3 regions of the Sphingobacterium thalpophilum genome follow, and region 3 is predicted to be linked to each of the others. Evidence: riboswitches for the same ligand, from Rfam matches in the RefSeq annotation. Region 3 holds a riboswitch; each other region holds the start of a gene.
The links. A riboswitch is a leader RNA that binds a small molecule or an ion and turns the genes downstream of it on or off. The one in region 3 is predicted to bind S-adenosylmethionine.
Positions count from the first base shown of each region.

Region 1: linked by a shared signal. The riboswitch ahead of AACH28_RS22115 (5-oxoprolinase) and the one ahead of metE (5-methyltetrahydropteroyltriglutamate--homocysteine S-methyltransferase) in region 3 are both predicted to bind S-adenosylmethionine.
Region 2: linked by a shared signal. The riboswitch ahead of AACH28_RS00280 (O-acetylhomoserine aminocarboxypropyltransferase/cysteine synthase family protein) and the one ahead of metE (5-methyltetrahydropteroyltriglutamate--homocysteine S-methyltransferase) in region 3 are both predicted to bind S-adenosylmethionine.

Region 1 covers NZ_CP151087.1:5,005,031-5,008,312, forward strand. The annotation lists gene AACH28_RS22095 (hypothetical protein) at 1-218, shown strand, start outside; gene AACH28_RS22100 (hypothetical protein) at 250-558, shown strand; gene AACH28_RS22105 (DKNYY domain-containing protein) at 575-1,201, opposite strand; gene AACH28_RS22110 (hypothetical protein) at 1,365-1,670, shown strand; gene AACH28_RS22115 (5-oxoprolinase) at 1,701-1,964, opposite strand; SAM-I-IV-variant riboswitch at 2,031-2,124, opposite strand; gene AACH28_RS22120 (DUF3050 domain-containing protein) at 2,335-3,105, shown strand.
Region 2 covers NZ_CP151087.1:60,349-63,630, reverse strand. The annotation lists gene AACH28_RS00285 (FUSC family membrane protein) at 1-1,066, shown strand, start outside; SAM riboswitch class I at 1,248-1,360, shown strand; gene AACH28_RS00280 (O-acetylhomoserine aminocarboxypropyltransferase/cysteine synthase family protein) at 1,616-2,926, shown strand; gene metX (homoserine O-acetyltransferase) at 2,959-3,282, shown strand, end outside.
Region 3 covers NZ_CP151087.1:3,071,062-3,074,343, reverse strand. The annotation lists gene metE (5-methyltetrahydropteroyltriglutamate--homocysteine S-methyltransferase) at 1-1,251, opposite strand, end outside; SAM riboswitch class I at 1,330-1,433, opposite strand; gene AACH28_RS13625 (response regulator transcription factor) at 1,620-2,309, opposite strand; gene AACH28_RS13620 (HAMP domain-containing sensor histidine kinase) at 2,412-3,282, opposite strand, start outside.

The sequences.
Region 1 (3,282 bases), 1.9 Mb from region 3:
TTGTTAATATCACGAAGGGATTTGTACAGAAGATTGACCGGGATAAAGCCATACCCTTGGATATGATCCAAGCTTGCCAGCAACTGAAACGGGGCCGATTGCGTATCGTGCTCAAAATACCTTTTGAGGGACGGTACTATTTTGAGGTGTCCGACAAGATTGCAAAGCATATCAGGGAATGGGTCATGTTGCAGGTGCCAATAGAAAAAGAGCAATAAAATATATTAGGTAAACTTTAATAGATAGATTATGGAAAAAGTAAGGGACAATACCTGGAAATGCCGAGCTACTGGTAAAGTTGGATTTCCTTCTTTAATTGAGGCGCAATGGGCAATGCTTCACTTTAAGTTCAGATCCCGGATGAGAAACAAACTGGATGGTAAACGTATCAAACACAGGATGGGTAAAGATGCCTGCAAAAGGGCTTATTATTGTAAGTTCTGTAAAGGTTACCATATTACCACTTGGGAAAAAGGTCACTTTAATAATTACAAGACCAAAGCCGAATCCTGGGAGATACCGAAAGTATTAGGAAATTGGAATTATTCAATAGAATAATCCCGTGGTCTATTTTCTATTCTAATTTTTTTCCTCTATAATATTCATTCCAGCTATCCTTCGCATAACCTTTGCCCAGATATTTAAATGTAAAAGCAGTTGCATCTTTTATCTCCTGACCAAAATAATAGACTTTCCAGCTATCTTTGCTGTATCCATCGCCGAGAAGAACAAAGCTTTGGTCGGATACATCTTTTAGTCGATTGCCTCTATAATAGACATTCCAACTGTCTTTGGCATATCCTTCATCCAGTATTTTAAAGCTGGGCGCAGAGACATCTTTAATCTTAACGCCACGATAATAGGCATTCCAACTATCTTTGGCATATCCCCAACCAAGTGATTGGAAAGAATGTGGCGATACATCTTTAATCTTAACGCCACGATAATAGGCATTCCAGTTGTCTATTGCATAAGCATTGCCAAGGTCTTTGAAAGATCGTGCATCGACACCTTCGACCATCTTATCCCTGTAGAAGATCCGGTTGCCTATGTTGACATAATCGTTTTCTCTGTCATGTCGAAACGTCGTCTGAGACGTAGATCTTTTATTGTGACGACCTTGTTGAGCAATACTTTTCTCCAATATACATAGCAATGCAAAGGAAATAACAAGCATATTTTTTAAGTGGATAAAGGCCATAATGTATCTGTTTTATAATATGATATTTATATTGAATCCCTCCTTTATGACCAAGATAATTCACCGAAGGTTTAATCATTTTATCATTTTATTTCTCGTTATCCTTATCCGTTTCAAATGCAACTATTTTGGAATCCAAATATTTTTTTGTATATTGCTGGTTATGAGTTTTAAAGAAAAATTAGAGAACTGGCGCACGTCAATCAATCGCGCCGGCAGTGGTGAGGAATTGTATATTTTGCTTTTGAACTATAAAAGGTTTATCAACAAAAATTGGGTGGACGATTTTGGCGATCCGGGCAACTGGAAATCGGAATTAAATCAGGTCATCAGCAAAGTAAGAAACAAGGTGGATGTAGCAGATATCAGAGCCTGCCAAGATTTATCGTCCTATCAGGACGATGCCCGGCAGACCGCACATTCACTCAATCATACCTTAAAATATCATCACTCATTGACAAAAGGGTAGGCTAGGCCTACCTTTTTTTGCCGATAAAGATTATTGTAAAGGAATCAGGACATTCTGTTCCAAGCGTACAGGAACATGCTTCACCGAGGTAAAACCGTCTTCCTTGGAAATGATGTTGGAAAGATCCAATCCTCTTTTGGAGAACGTACTGATCAAAGCTGTTCTAAAGGTTGCCTTGGCTGAACCCCAGCCTTGTCCTAAAATCGTGTCATTGTTGAGCTGGATCAGTTCATCTGTTGAGTAATAACTGAATTTTTCCAGTAAGTGTTGGTAAAGATTTGTTGTAGTAGCCATACAATTTAAAAATTTAAAGGATTAAACCATAAACTGTATCCAGATCTTGTTGGGAAAATAATCGTTCTGTGACGTTTATTTTGGTCGAAACCCGTATTAATTTACCACCGCGGTGCCTCCACTCGGTTGGTATTGCATCATGCAATTCTGAATACTCTACAAATATAGTAGATTATTTTTTATAATAAAAAATATTTTTGTTTTTAAGGGTAAATGAGCGCTAACAACAGGAATAGGGAGGTCAAAGGCGAGGCGCGTTGTTGGCTGTGATTTGGTTATGAAGCGGATAGCTGGGCGAAAAATTTATCATGTTACTGTAATCTCATCGAAAATACTTTTAAAAACAGAGATAAGACAATACTTTTGCGCCATGAATAGAATTGCGGAAATTAACGAATACATTGCTGCCGAACGCGAGGTATTATTGCAACACCCTTTGTATCGTAAGATCAAAACGATCAAGAATCTACGTTCTTTTACAGAAGGGCATGTGTACGCTGTATGGGATTTTATGTCTTTACTAAAAGCTTTACAGATTAAATTGACCTGTACGACTTTACCTTGGTTTGCGAGTGAGCATCCATCAACACGCTATCTAATCAACGAAATTGTCTTGGCTGAGGAGTCGGATGAATACATTGATGGCCGCCGTTTGAGCCACTTTGAGATGTATCTGGACGCCATGGGTGCCATGGGTGCCGACCTTCATCTGGTCAACAAATTTATTGCTCAAGCCAAAAAATCGAGCAACATATTCGATGTCATTGCAACAACCACATTGGACAAGCGGATCAAAGACTTTTTGAATTTTACATTCGAAGTGATTGCTGAGGGCGAGGTGCATAAAATTGCTGCTGCATTTACATTCGGACGTGAAGACCTTATTCCGGGAATGTTTACCTCTATTTTGGAAGAAATTAAAACAAACTTTCCTACAGCCAATCTGGATAGCTTTATTTATTATTTTCAACGCCATATTGATCTTGACGGCGACGAGCATGGACCGTTGGCGATGCAGATGATCACAGATCTTGCCAAGGACGATGAGGTTAAATGGACGGAAATGAAAGAGATCAGTAAAATTGCGCTACAAAAAAGAATCCAGCTGTGGAATGCAATAGAAGATTCCTTATACGGATAATCTATTATTATACCATCGAGAAAGGCCTTTCAAATCACGATTTGAAAGGCCTTTTTTATGTGCTGTAAAAAAGGATATTGTAAGGACTTCTTGGCAGATATTGGTCTTTTTGTTTGAATTGATGAAAAAATGTCTTTTTTTCGTAACATATTGGCGTTTGTGAAGAAATCCAAGTTC
Region 2 (3,282 bases), 2.7 Mb from region 3:
ACAGGATTTAAAAGAAATTCAAGAAGAGCAGGCCGGTCAAGCAAAAAGTATATTATGTTCGATCATAAGCAACATCGAAGCAATTATTGAAGTGCTCAACCGAATTCAGGTGGCTTTTTATCAAAATCAGGAAATCCAGGATAAGATTGACAGCAGTGAGTACCAACAATTTATCAATCGACCTTTGCGCAATCTTGCTGATCTAAAAAGTAAACTCCATCTGAATAACCCGCTTTTTCGATTTGCCGTTCGGATGGCTCTTCTTTTTGGAACAGGCGCATTGATCGGTATTTTATTTTTGGATTTTAAATATACCTATTGGATCTTACTGACGATCGCTATTGTTGCCAGACCAGCATTTTCAATGACAAAAAAGCGTAATATAGAGCGTATTGTAGGCACATTCTCGGGTATAATCGTTGGCATATTCTGCTTAATTGCTATTCATTTTCTCCCGGCTCTTCTTACCATAGCTGCATTAGGTCTTTTCGGATTCTTTTTATTCAATCGATCTAATTATATGGTCAGTGTCATCTTTATTACCTTGGGAATTGTAATTGCGCTCAATTTGTTTGAAGGCAATATCAATCTCATTTTAGGCAGCCGAATACTTTTCACACTCATTGGAGCATTCTTGGCTATAGCAGGTTATTTCTTGATCCCCGTACGCCAGAGCACAGGCATGGTTCAGCTGGCAAAAGAAGTATCCCTTTACAACGAACATTATTTCCAGATCATCAATAACCGTCTGTCGGACGAGAGACAAAGTTCGTTTGATATACGACTGGCTAGAAAAAAAGCGCAGACTGCCATGGCGCTATTTTCAGACGCTATCAATCAAATGAAAAAAGAACCCGAACACAAATGGATGGATTGGTCACATATCCACCATTTTCAGGCACTCTCTTATCAGGTCAACTCCCATTTGGTGGGTCTTTCGCTATCGTTAAACAAAAAGACGAATCACCACCTGACGTATGATATCCATAGTAGAATTGATGCACTTAAACCTCTTTTAACAGATTTAAATCAAATTGCAGAACGGATCAACTTAAAGAAATCATAATACCCGATTGGCAGTTACTTATCAAGTTTCATCGGACAATATGCGATCCGATCGGTATGTTATTCAAAATTCCTTTAACTAAAAAACAGCTTTTCTTTTGCTTTAATAAAAAAAGAGTTTATATTTGTATCGTCTTCGAAAGAAGATTTCTAATCAACACCTCCCTTAATCAGTAGGTCTTGATTTATAAAGAAGTGGCGAGAGACTGGCTCAATGACCCACTGGCAACCTTCAATTTGTTTGAAAAGGTGCCAATTCCTGTCCAAAACAATATCGTTTTGGAGCATATAAATAACATAAGACAATGATTATTAAACTACTGAAGTCCATTAAAAATTCAGGTTCAACACAAGTGAGCCGCACGATAAGCGAAAGTGTAAGCCATCATACAACTGTATTGATGCGAATGCGTACGCATATGCACTTCCACGCTTGTTAAGAATCATTTCCTTTTTCTTGGATAAAGATTTAACAGACCCTTCAAGGAGGTGTGTATGCTTCTCTTTTTACTTAGCAATTTCTTTTTGAACCCTTAAAATCTGATATATTATGTCTTCAAACAAAAATTTAAAATTCGAAACTCTTCAGGTTCACGCTGGCCAAGTCGCTGACCCTACTACGGGATCTAGAGCAGTTCCTATATATCAAACAACATCTTTTGTATTTGAAAATGCCGAACACGGCGCAAACTTATTTGCATTAAAGCAGTTCGGCAATATTTATACACGGATTATGAATCCTACCACGGATGTTTTCGAACAACGTATTGCGGCACTTGAAGGTGGAGTCGCGGCTGTTGCTGTTGCATCTGGCCAGGCGGCACAGTTTATTGCATTAAATAATATCTTGGAAAGTGGTGACAATTTTGTTGCCGGATCCAACTTATACGGCGGTACATTCAACCAGTTTAAAGTTTCTTTTAAACGTCTGGGCATCGAAGCTCGATTTGCAACGGACGCCGAGGCAGATAAAATTGAAGCCCTCATTGATGATAAAACAAAGGCCATCTATGTTGAAACAATTGGAAACCCAAGTTTCAATATTCCAGACTTTGAGAAAATTGCTGCAGTAGCAAAAAAATATGACTTACCGTTAATCGTCGATAATACTTTTGGAGCTGGGGGATATTTATTTAAACCTTTGGAGTATGGTGCGAATGTGGTGGTTGAATCGGCTACTAAATGGATCGGTGGACATGGTACAAGCATTGGTGGTGTCATCGTCGACGGCGGAAACTACAATTGGGGCAATGGAAAATACCCTCAATTTTCCGAACCATCTGAAGGCTATCATGGCTTAGTTTTTTCCGAAGTTTTCGGTGAAGGCGGACCGTTTGGAAATATTCAATTTGCCATTCGGGCACGTGTGGAAGGGCTTCGGGATTTCGGGCCAGCACTCTCTCCTTTCAATTCATTCTTATTATTACAAGGGCTTGAAACCCTGTCTTTACGGGTGCAACGCCATGTAGACAACACTTTAGAGGTAGCTAAATGGCTTGAGGCGCATCCACAGGTAGAAAAAGTAAACTATCCGGGCTTAAAAAGCTCTCCGAGCTTCGCTAACGCACAAAAATACCTTAAAAATGGCTATGGTGCAGTGCTTTCTTTCCAGCTCAAAGGTGACGCAGCACAAAAGGCCAATAGCTTTATCGACAGCTTAGAATTGATCAGTCACCTGGCCAACGTCGGTGATACAAAGTCATTGATTATCCATCCAGCAGCGACTACTCACCAACAATTGAGTGATGAAGATCAAGCCAATGCTGGAGTATTCAAAGGTTTATTACGTCTTTCTGTAGGAATAGAACATATTGATGACATCAAAGCTGATTTACAACAAGCTTTTGATAAAATTAAATAATCAGATTTTTTCGGCTTAAACTTAAACGTAAAATGAGTAAGCATATTTATCTGCACCCGGAGCCTTTTGTATTTGAAAATGGAAGAGAGCTTACTGATTTACAAATCAGTTATGAAACATTTGGCAAACCCAACGCTGATCGCAGTAATGTGATCTGGGTTTGCCATGCACTAACGGCCAATGCAGATGTACTGGATTGGTGGTCAGGTCTTTTTGGAACAGGTGAATTGTTTGATTCAAACGATTATTATATTATCTGCGCCAATGTCATAGGATCAGCATATAATAGCAGTAATCCGCTATCTGTAAACCCAGCTACTGGACAGCCCTATTACCTATCTTTTCCTGAATTTACA
Region 3 (3,282 bases):
ATCAGTGATATTGCTTGTACGTGTTTTAACCTCTGGTTTGTGGATCAGTGGAGAAGTACGACGGCTTTCAGCGGCAGCTTTGTTCGCTTCGAAGCGTTTTGCTGTTTCAGCATCAACTTCACCTTCTGCTAATACGGCTAAGTCTTTTACCTCAGCTAATTTTTGTTTAGCAAATGCTAACCAGTTTTTTACTTCAGCTGGTAGCGATTGCTCATTGTGTTCATTGTCTAAGTCGAAAGGAACGTGCAACAATGATGAAGAAGGAGCTACCCATACACGGTCTTTTCCTAATGCATCAACAGCTTGTTTGATTTTAACCAATGATTTTTCGTAATCATTTTTCCAGATGTTACGGCCTTCAACAATACCCAAAGATAATGTTAATGAAGCAGGAACTTTAGCTAGTACCGTATCCAATTGGTTTTCACCGCGTACCAAATCCAAATGTAAAGCATGGATAGGTAGGTTAACTGCGATATCTTCGTTGTCTTTTAAAGCTTCGAAGTAAGTCGTCGCGATTAATTTGATATTTTTTGCTGCTGCAGCTAATTTTTCGAAAGTAGGTTGATATAAAGCTTTTACTTTAGCATCTAAATCCAATGCTAAGAAAGGCTCGTCAATCTGAACATATTGCGCACCGGCCTCAGCTAGTTTAGCTAATATTTGCTCATATACTGGAACAAGTTTATCCAATAAATCGATGCGGTCGAAGCCAGCTTCTTTTTCTTTACCGATCAAAAGGTAAGTGATAGGACCTAATAGAACTGGTTTAGTATCGATGCCCAATGATTTTGCTTCGTTATATTCATTTAAGAATTTTTCGGACGTCAATTTGAATTCTTGATCTTTTGTGAATTCTGGCACCATATAGTGGTAGTTGGTATCCAACCACTTGGTCATTTCCATTGCAGTCACGTCGATTCCTTCTTGTTGGAAACCACGCGCCATGGCAAAATATAGATCTAAGCTGTAATTGTTGTCTACTTTATTCAATAAAGAATGGTAACGAGCAGGAATTGCACCAACAGTAAGGGTTAAATCCAATACTTGATCGTAAAAAGAGAAATCATTGGAAGGGATCAAATCTATTCCAGCATCTTTTTGTGTTTTCCAATTGCCTTCACGAATTTTTTTTGCTGTGTCCAATAATTCCTCAACAGAAGATTTTTTAGCCCAATAGGCCTCATTGGCTTTTTTCAATTCGCGGAACGCGCCCACACGAGGGTAACCTAAATTGTTAGTCAATAACATAATGAATGTTTTTAATATTTCTTTTTCAACTATATTTCTTGCTAGAGAGAGAAGGACACACTAGAATTCGGTGACTTCGGCTTATCATTCCCATATCAAGTAGGGTAGAATTTAGCACCTTGTCAAGGGACAGGTTGCTAAGGCTTCATCGGGTCTATTCCCTCTGCCTTTCTCTATAAGCGACGCTAAGTTAGAACATTTCTTTTTGAAATGCAAATTTTTTATAAAAGTGCGTCAATTTTTTATATTCTACTAAGGATAAAATTGTTTTGTTCTTTTCTTTTCATCCGTGATTTAGTGTATGTCATGTTTCAATACGCTGTGTAGCATAAAAAATGGGGAATGACTGTTTCTCATTCCCCATTCTTTTAGCTCACCAAAAGTTTGTAACCTTTTCCGTGCACATTGACAATTTCAACTTTACTATCTTCTTTTAGATATTTACGAAGTTTACTGAGAAATACATCCATACTTCTACCCGTAAAGTAGTTGTCATCATGCCAAATTTTTAATAAAGCTTCTTCCCGGGTCAGCACATCATTTTTCTTTAAACAAAGCAAGCGCAGTAGTTCCGCTTCTTTAGTGGATAGTTTTTGCATCTGTCCTTTGTAAGAAATTTGCTGACTTGTATAATCAAAGAAATAATCGCCAATTTCAAATTTATCGGCAACCACTTCCTCTTCTTTGTCTCGAACACTGCGTTTCAGCAAAGCATTGATGCGGAGCAATAATTCCTCTACTCGAAAAGGTTTTGTGATATAATCATCTCCCCCTAATTCAAAGGCTTCGGTTTTATCTTCCATCATCCCCTTTGCTGTGGCAAAGATAATAGGAACAGTATTGTTTGTTTTTCTGATTTCACGCCCCACTGTAAATCCGTCCTTTTTTGGCATCATGACATCGAAAATACAGAGGTCGTAGTTATTTTTTTTGAATTGAGAAATCGCTTCATCTCCATCCGTGCATAATGTGACGTCAAATTTTCCCTTTAATTCGAGATAGTCTTTTAAAAGATCCCCCAAATTAGGATCATCTTCTGCTAATAATATCTTTTGCATAATGATTATATTAATTTTCACCAATGTCCCTTGATGCTGATAAATCAGCTTTCCTCAACCTTTGAAATTTTTTAAAGAGGAAATATACAAAAAAGGAACGTTTTATTTTTTAATAGGCAAAATTACTTCAAAGGTCGTGCCCTTATCTTTTTCACTTTTAACTGTAATTTTTCCGTTCAGCCTTCTCAGGATGTCCTGTACATAACTTAAGCCAAGACCAAATCCTTTGACATTATGAACATTTCCAGTTGGAATACGGTAGAACTGGTCGAAAATCTTTTGCAGGTGATCCCGACTCATCCCAATACCGTTGTCGGCAATGGTGATAACAATGGTATCACCAACATTTTTTGAATTGATGTTGACATGTAAATCTCCTTTGCTGTACTTGATGGCATTATCCAATAAATTGTAAAATACATTCGAAAAATGTAACTCATCACCGACGACAATATCCTTGGTCGCTGCGAGATCTATACTGAATTTCCCACCAATATTCTGCATGCGTAGCTGCATGCTGTCCGTTACTGCAGAAACAAGATCATTAATATGCACATCCACCTGGTCTAACTTTAATGTTTCCTTTTCCAATCGGGCTAGGTCAAGCACACGTTCGATGTGATTTCCGAGTCTAACATTTTCGTCGTAGATGATATTAGCCAATTTCTGAACGCGCTTATGGTCGGCATTGATGTCTGGATCTTTAAGTGACTCGCTGGCAATCATAATTGTTGCAACAGGTGTTTTAAACTCATGCGTCATGTTGTTGATGAAATCTGTTTTCATTTCCGAAACTTTCTTTTGTCTGAAGATGATAATCAGTGTATAAGCAAAACAACCCACCAACAAGAAAAGTAGTGCCAGCATAGGTAGTAACAGATAGCCCATATTATCTGCGATTATCGCCTTTTTATTGGGAAAATAGATTGTTAATTTCCCTGGCGCAGCACCGATATCACCTTTAAAAAGTGCG